Regions from separate parts of the Exiguobacterium sp. UBA7533 genome, predicted to be linked through region 1. Evidence: riboswitches for the same ligand, from Rfam matches in the RefSeq annotation. Region 1 holds a riboswitch; the other holds the start of a gene.
What was found. Region 1 has a riboswitch for S-adenosylmethionine ahead of B2U10_RS03850 (methionine ABC transporter ATP-binding protein). Riboswitches for the same ligand answer to the same signal wherever they lie in the genome.
Positions count from the first base shown of each region.

Region 1 (3,415 bases):
TCCTGCACCAAGTAAGGCTGTCGCTAAAAAGGCATATCGTTTTTTCATGATTCAACTCTCCCTTTATATGTATAATTAGCGCTTGTCTGTTTTTCGCGCCAGTTGATTGCCAAGTGCTTGAATGCTCTGGACGATGACGATGAGGACGACGATCGTCACGATCATGATGAGATTATCATAGCGATAATAGCCGAAGCGGATCGCGAGGTCACCGACACCTCCGCCGCCGACGATCCCAGCCATCGCCGAGAAGCCGATCAAACTGATCGTCGTTAGCGTGATGCCTTGAATGATGCCGGGGAGTGCTTCTGGTAAAAGGATACTGACGATGATCCGTAATGGTTTCGCACCGCACGCTTCCGCTGCTTCGATCAAACCAGGTGGAATCTCACGCAGTGATGTTTCGACGAGTCGTGCGAGAAACGGAATCGCTGCGACACTGAGGCTGACGGATGCTGCTGTCGGACCAATCGTATTATCAAGCAAGAATTTCGTTAATGGAATGAGAGCAACAAGCAAGATGATGAACGGCAAGGACCGGACGATGTTGACGACGAAGTCAAGGACACGTCGGATGGCAATGTTTTGAAAGAATAAACCGCGGTCGGTGACGAACAGGAGAATCCCGAGTGGAATCCCGACGACCAATGCGAAGGCAAGCGAAATGCCAACCATCCACGCCGTCTCACCAAGTGCCTTCAACAACTCGGGTAACATCGTTTGTATACGATCAAGCCACATCCTGAATCACCTCGAGTGTATGAAGTTCCGCCGCAAGCCAGTCGAGGGCAGGTGCGATTTGATCGGAGGATCCCGTCAAGCTGACGATTAAGACACCAAAAGCGACGTCTTGGATGTAATCGACTTTTCCGTGCAGGATGCTGACCGAGATATCGTATCGACGGATGGCTTCCGATAACGTACTTTCACCGGTCTTCTCGCCCGTGAACTGCAGGCGGATGATCTTTCCCGGTGTCGCTTGCAAGATGCGTTCCGGTAGCTCGATCTGGAGTGCCGTGTCGACGTAATGTTGTGTCACCGGATGTTTGGCTTGACTGAACAAATCGTATGTAGAGGCGACTTCGACGACTTCCCCTTGCGACATGACCGCGACACGATGGCAAATCTGTTTGACGACATCGATCTCATGCGTGATGAGGACGATCGTCAATCCGAGTCGTTCATTCAAATCTTTCAACAAATCTAAAATCTGCAGCGTCGTGACCGGATCAAGGGCAGAGGTCGCTTCGTCACATAACAAGACGGTTGGATCATTCGCGAGTGCCCGGGCAATCCCAACGCGCTGTTTCTGTCCGCCGCTCAACTGACTCGGGAAGTTCGTTTCGAATCCTTCGAGTCCGACGAGTGAGACGAGTTCACGGATCCGTTCCGGAAAATCTGCTCGTTTGACGCCAGCAGCCTTCAGTGCGAAAGCAATGTTATCTGCGACATTACGAGACTGGATCAATTGGAAATGCTGAAAGATCATTCCTGTCCGCAAACGAAGTTGACGCAAATCTGCTTTTGACATCCCACCGAGCGAGACACCGTCGACCTTGACCGTTCCTTGTGTCGGATGCTCGAGACCGTTGATCAGACGAAGTAACGTACTCTTACCGGCACCGGATTCACCGATGATCCCAAAGATTTCTCCTTTTTGAATCGTCAAATCGACATCCCGTAATGCGAAAATCGGGGTCCGGTCTCGGACGAACCGTTTCGTAATCTGTTTGAATTCAATCATTTGCTCATCTCCTTGTACAAAAAAAGTCGCTTTTTCCTAGTAGCAGAGCAACCAGAAAAAAGCGACGAAAGTGTAAGATTTCGTAACTTATCTCTCAGAATGAATCCATTCTGTAGGATGTGGCACCGTTCCTGATAGGTGGTTGCCGGACGTCGTTGGGCCTAATCCCTCGGTCGCTCTCGATAAGTAGTTATGCTGTTGGGATTTACTTTAACGGAAATGATTCCCATCTGTCAAATGTTTTTTCAGAATTATTCCGCAACAGGTGTCCGGAACAGGTTGAGCGTTCCGATTCGGTCGACGGCCTCCTCTAGCCGTTCGACGTCAGCAATTAAGCTGATCCGCACGTATCCTTCGCCGTATTCACCAAAGAATGATCCAGGGGTCACGGCGACGTGTGCTTCGTCAAGCAGATGATCCGTGAAGCTTTGGGACGTGTATCCTTCCGGCACGGGGAGCCAGACGAAGAAGGAACCGCCCGGTCGTGGTCCACTCCAGCCGATTGCATCGAGTTTCGTAAACAATGCATCGCGTCGTGTTTCATATAAGCTACTTAACTCACGGACACATGTTTGGTCACTCGTCAGGGCAACGGTCGCTGCATGTTGGATCGGTGTGAAGGCACTGACGTAGAGATGTTCCTGATACGTCTCGATGCTTGAGATGACGGACGGATTTCCGATTGCGAAAGCGATTCGGAAGCCAGACATGTTGAAGCGTTTCGAGAGTGAGAACAACTCGATTCCGACATCTTTCGCCCCTTCCGTCTGCAAGAAGCTTCGTGTGGGACCATCAAAGCTGATGCCACCGTAGGCTAAATCATGGACGACACAAATATCATGGGCATCCGCGAAGGCAACTGTCTGTTCGAAGGCTTCTGCTGTCGCTGTCGCACCTGTCGGATTACTCGGGTAATTGAGGAACAACATCCGGGCGCGCTCGACATCTGTCGTATCAAGTAAATCGTAATCCGGCAGGAAGTTATTTTTCTCAAGCAATGGAAGCGTAATCGGGTAAGCACCAGCAAGTGCTGCTCCAGACAGGTAATCCGGGTACCCCGGATCCGGGACGATGACACCTTCTCCAGGATTGACGATCGTTTGTGGTAAGGCGACGATTCCGGCTTTACTACCGAGAAGAATTGCGACCTCGGTTGCCGGATCGATCGTGACGCCGAATTCGTTGGCATAAAAGCTCGCGACGGCTTGCTTTAGAAAATCATGTCCACGAAATGGTGGATATTGAAGGTTTGTTGGCTCATCGATCGCCTGTTTCAAGGCGTCGAGAATATGTACGGGCGTCGTTTGATCGGGTGTTCCTTGACCAAGGGTGATGACATCATGTCCGGCAGCTTTCACAGCACCGATCCGGTTCGCAAGTTCAGCGAAAACGGGAGCAGGAAGCCGATCGATGGCGATGGATGGAGCGAAATGTTTCATGGATGTGTGCCTCCTTCGTAGTATTGTCGTCAAGGATAACGAATATTCAGTCAAAAGAAAAGAACTTTTTTGAAATTCAAAAAAATCGTCCAATAAACAGGTACAGATATGTGGAGCGGGAATAGAGAGTAGGGAGAGGAGTGAGGAGATGAAGCGAGCTAGCTGGAAAGAAGCAGTCGTCTATCAAGTCTATTGGCGCAGTTTTAAGGATTCGAATGGGGACGGCATCGGT
Region 1 is NZ_DLMP01000001.1:770,782-774,196, reverse strand. Features, by position in the region: gene B2U10_RS03860 (MetQ/NlpA family ABC transporter substrate-binding protein) at 1-48, opposite strand, end outside; gene B2U10_RS03855 (methionine ABC transporter permease) at 76-741, opposite strand; gene B2U10_RS03850 (methionine ABC transporter ATP-binding protein) at 731-1,744, opposite strand; SAM riboswitch class I at 1,829-1,933, opposite strand; gene B2U10_RS03845 (aminotransferase class I/II-fold pyridoxal phosphate-dependent enzyme) at 1,996-3,183, opposite strand; gene B2U10_RS03840 (alpha-glucosidase) at 3,332-3,415, shown strand, end outside.

Region 2 (3,415 bases), on a different contig from region 1:
TTCGACGTTAAGAAGAGATCCTCACGTTTCACGCCGCTTTCTTTGATTCCTTTTGCGACACCGCGCTCGTTTTTATAGACAGCAGCTGTATCGATATGACGATAGCCGACACGTAGTGCTTCAGCAACAGCAGCGGGTGCTTCTGTTTCTTCGTCTACTTGCCAGACACCGAATCCGATTTGGGGAATCGTAATACCGTTTGAAAGTTTTGCGTATTGCATGTGTTACTCCTCCTCATAAAACGTAGTTTAGATTTGCTCGTTTAGTTTAGCACGAACGAACGAAACCGTCCGTTTCCATGCTCATGGAGGAATAGAATAGGTTAAAATAAAAGAGAATTCATCACATCTGACCGTATGTCAGAAAGAGGGGGAGAAAGGATGGCTCAAAAGAATAAAAAGCTATCAAAGGGAGCTTGGCTTAGTATTAGTGCCTTGTTAGTCACGCAAGCAGTTAGCCTATTTTTCAGTGCACGAAAATCAGGACGTAACCCGTGGGTATGGGGAGGCGCGGGACTCCTTCAGTTTCCACTTCCAGCAATCGCGTATTTGATTTTAGAACGACAAGCGAAGCAGAAAAAATAATGAAACAGGTCCGATCACCATGATCGGACCTGTCGTTGGTTAAGAAGAGATTTTTTCCTGTTGAGCAACTGATTTTTTCGGACGTGGGAAACCAAAGATGATGGCAATCGATCCACAGACGAAGAGCAGGAACGGATAGAACAGATACGGAATCAGTTCTGGTGAAGCTGTCTTCGTCAACTCTGCTGCGATCAGCAGTTGTGCCCCATACGGAATGATGCCTTGAATACCACAAGAGAAGATATCAAGAATACTCGCTGATTTCTTGCGGTCGATTTCATACGTATCAGCGATTTCAGCCGCGAGTGGTCCAGCGACGAGAATCGAGATCGTATTGTTCGCCGTTGCGAGGTTCGTCGCACTGACGAGTGCTGCCATACTGAATTCAGCACCGCGACGCTGTGAAATCTTGCGCGTCAACGTCTCTTTCAAGTAGGCGATTCCGCCATTGAACGTGATCAAACTGACGAGACCACCCATGAGGAGTGTCAAGATTGAAATTTCTGCCATGCCCATCATTCCTTCAGACATCGAAAGGACGAACCCACTTAAGCCAAAGCTACCGTCGATCATACCGATGATGCCAGTGAGTAATGTGCCACCGACGAGAACAAGAATGACATTGACACCAAATAGTGCAAGGACGATGACGGCGAGATACGGAATTAATTTGTAGAACTCGAATGCTTTAGCTGCTGCCGCATCGCCAGAACCAGAAACGAACGCGAGTAAGATGACCGTTAAGACGGCAGCCGGGAGAACGATCATGAAGTTCGTCCGGAATTTATCGCGCATGTTCGTTTTTTGTGTCCGAACGGCAGCGATTGTCGTATCCGAGATGAACGACAAGTTATCACCGAACATCGAACCACCAACGACTGACGCTGCTGCGATCGCAACGTTGATACCTGTTGCTTCATGAATACCGAAGGCAATCGGTGCGAGAGCGGCAATCGTTCCTGTCGAGGTACCCATTGCCATCGAGATGAATGCTGCGATAACAAATATCCCACTCATCAGGAGTGAAGGAGGTAAGAACGTCAAAGCAGCATTGACAGTTGCTTCGATTGCGCCGATCGCTTCCGCTGTTCCAGAGAACGCACCGGCTAATAAGAAAATGAAGACCATGATCATGATATCAGGATTTCCGGCACCGGTTGCGATTCGTTCAACCGTTTGATTAATCGATCCTTTCGTCGTGATTGCAGCAAAGATCAACGCGATCAAAGCGGCGATCAGAATCGGAAATTTGTAAAAATCGTCATAGAAGATACCGGCTCCGATGAAGAGGACCAGGAATACGACGAGCGGAAGCAGTGCCCATTTGTTAGGCGTAATCGTTTCTTTCATTGTTGATACCTCATTTCTCAAAGATACAAAAAAAGACCCCTTCGCAAGAAAGAAGGAGGTCTTTATGAAATAAAGACGCTCTTCTTATCTCTCAAGCTTTCGCTTGCTGGATTTGGCACAGTACGAATCAAATCGTCCGCTGCCGAAACATCATTGGGCCAGTCCCTCCGTTTCTCGCGATAAAAAGAAGTCATTCAATTGTTGTAAAACACGTTTCTTACCGTACCGCATTGAGTAACGCGTGTCAACTGTACTTTACTGAAGTGCCTGTTTTAACGTCTGGACGTTTTCTTCCATCAACTTAAAATACGAGCTGTTTTGCTGCGATTTCATCACCGACTCGAGGTTATGGATCGTCACGGATTTAGCTCCGATTTCTTTTTGGATGACACGCGCAACCTTTGGTGAAACCGTTTCTTCGAACGCGACGTATTTCAAATCATGCATCCGCGCTTCTTTCACTAAAGCAGCCAGTTGTTTTTGTGACGGTTCATCGGAAGGGGAAATTCCGGCGATTGGAAGCTGCGTGAACCCGTATCGTTCGGCGAGGTAACCGTAAGCTGCATGTGTGACGAGAAGTTCTTTTTTCGATCCGTCAGCAACGGCTTGCTTGAACTCTTTATCGAGTGCGTCAGCTTGCTGATCGAACGCTTTCAAGTTTTTTTCGAATGTTGCTTTGTCTTTTGGTACTTCTTTTGATAAGGCGACTGTGATAGAACGTGCCATTGCTTTGGCGTTGACAGGATCAAGCCAGACGTGTGGATCGTATTTTCCATGATCGTGTTCTTCCTCTTCGTGCGCATGTTCATCAGTTGCGTGATCATCGTGCCCTGCTTCTTCGTGCGCATGCTCTTCTTCTGTATGTCCCTCTTCTTCATGTGCGTGAAGCGTAGCATCCGATTCCAGCAAAGTGACATCCTTACTCGTCTCGACGAACCGGACGTCCGTGCCTTTTAGACTCTCTTGGATTTTTTTTGAATAGGGTTCAAGTGTCGTACCCGTCAAAAGGAAAAGGTCACCTTTGGCAATCTCAGTGAGTTGCTTTGACGTCGGTTCATAGGAGTGCGGATCTGCTCCAGGTGGGACGATCATCTTGACGTTGACTTGATTACCACCGATTTCACGGGCAATGGCAGCTGTTGCGAACGTCGATGTATAGATTTCCGTCTTTTTATCATCTGAAGTCGATGAATCGGTGTTTGATCCACAAGCTGCGAGGATACTTGCGCTCGCGAATGCGACCGTTAAAGCAGGAATGATATTTTTCATTATATGTTACCTCCGTTATTAAAACGTAATTATTCCGATTTGGACTTTTTCACTATAGCGGAACGTTTGAGAAGCGTCAAGTACGAATACCGAGACGTTCGACTTCTTTTAAAACGGGGTAAAAGGATAATAAAGTGAAGGAATTGGTACGTCTTTTGGAGGTGATCAAGTGAAACGTGAAACTGCATGGCTAATGGGGGGAGCTGCATTAC
Region 2 is NZ_DLMP01000014.1:221,626-225,040, forward strand. Features, by position in the region: gene B2U10_RS14075 (aldo/keto reductase) at 1-221, opposite strand, end outside; gene B2U10_RS14080 (hypothetical protein) at 381-584, shown strand; gene B2U10_RS14085 (Na+/H+ antiporter NhaC family protein) at 624-1,934, opposite strand; SAM riboswitch class I at 2,016-2,120, opposite strand; gene B2U10_RS14090 (metal ABC transporter solute-binding protein, Zn/Mn family) at 2,190-3,203, opposite strand; gene B2U10_RS14095 (alpha/beta hydrolase) at 3,373-3,415, shown strand, end outside.
Region 2: it holds a riboswitch for S-adenosylmethionine, as region 1 does, so the genes downstream of both, B2U10_RS14085 (Na+/H+ antiporter NhaC family protein) here and B2U10_RS03850 (methionine ABC transporter ATP-binding protein) in region 1, are expected to answer to the same signal.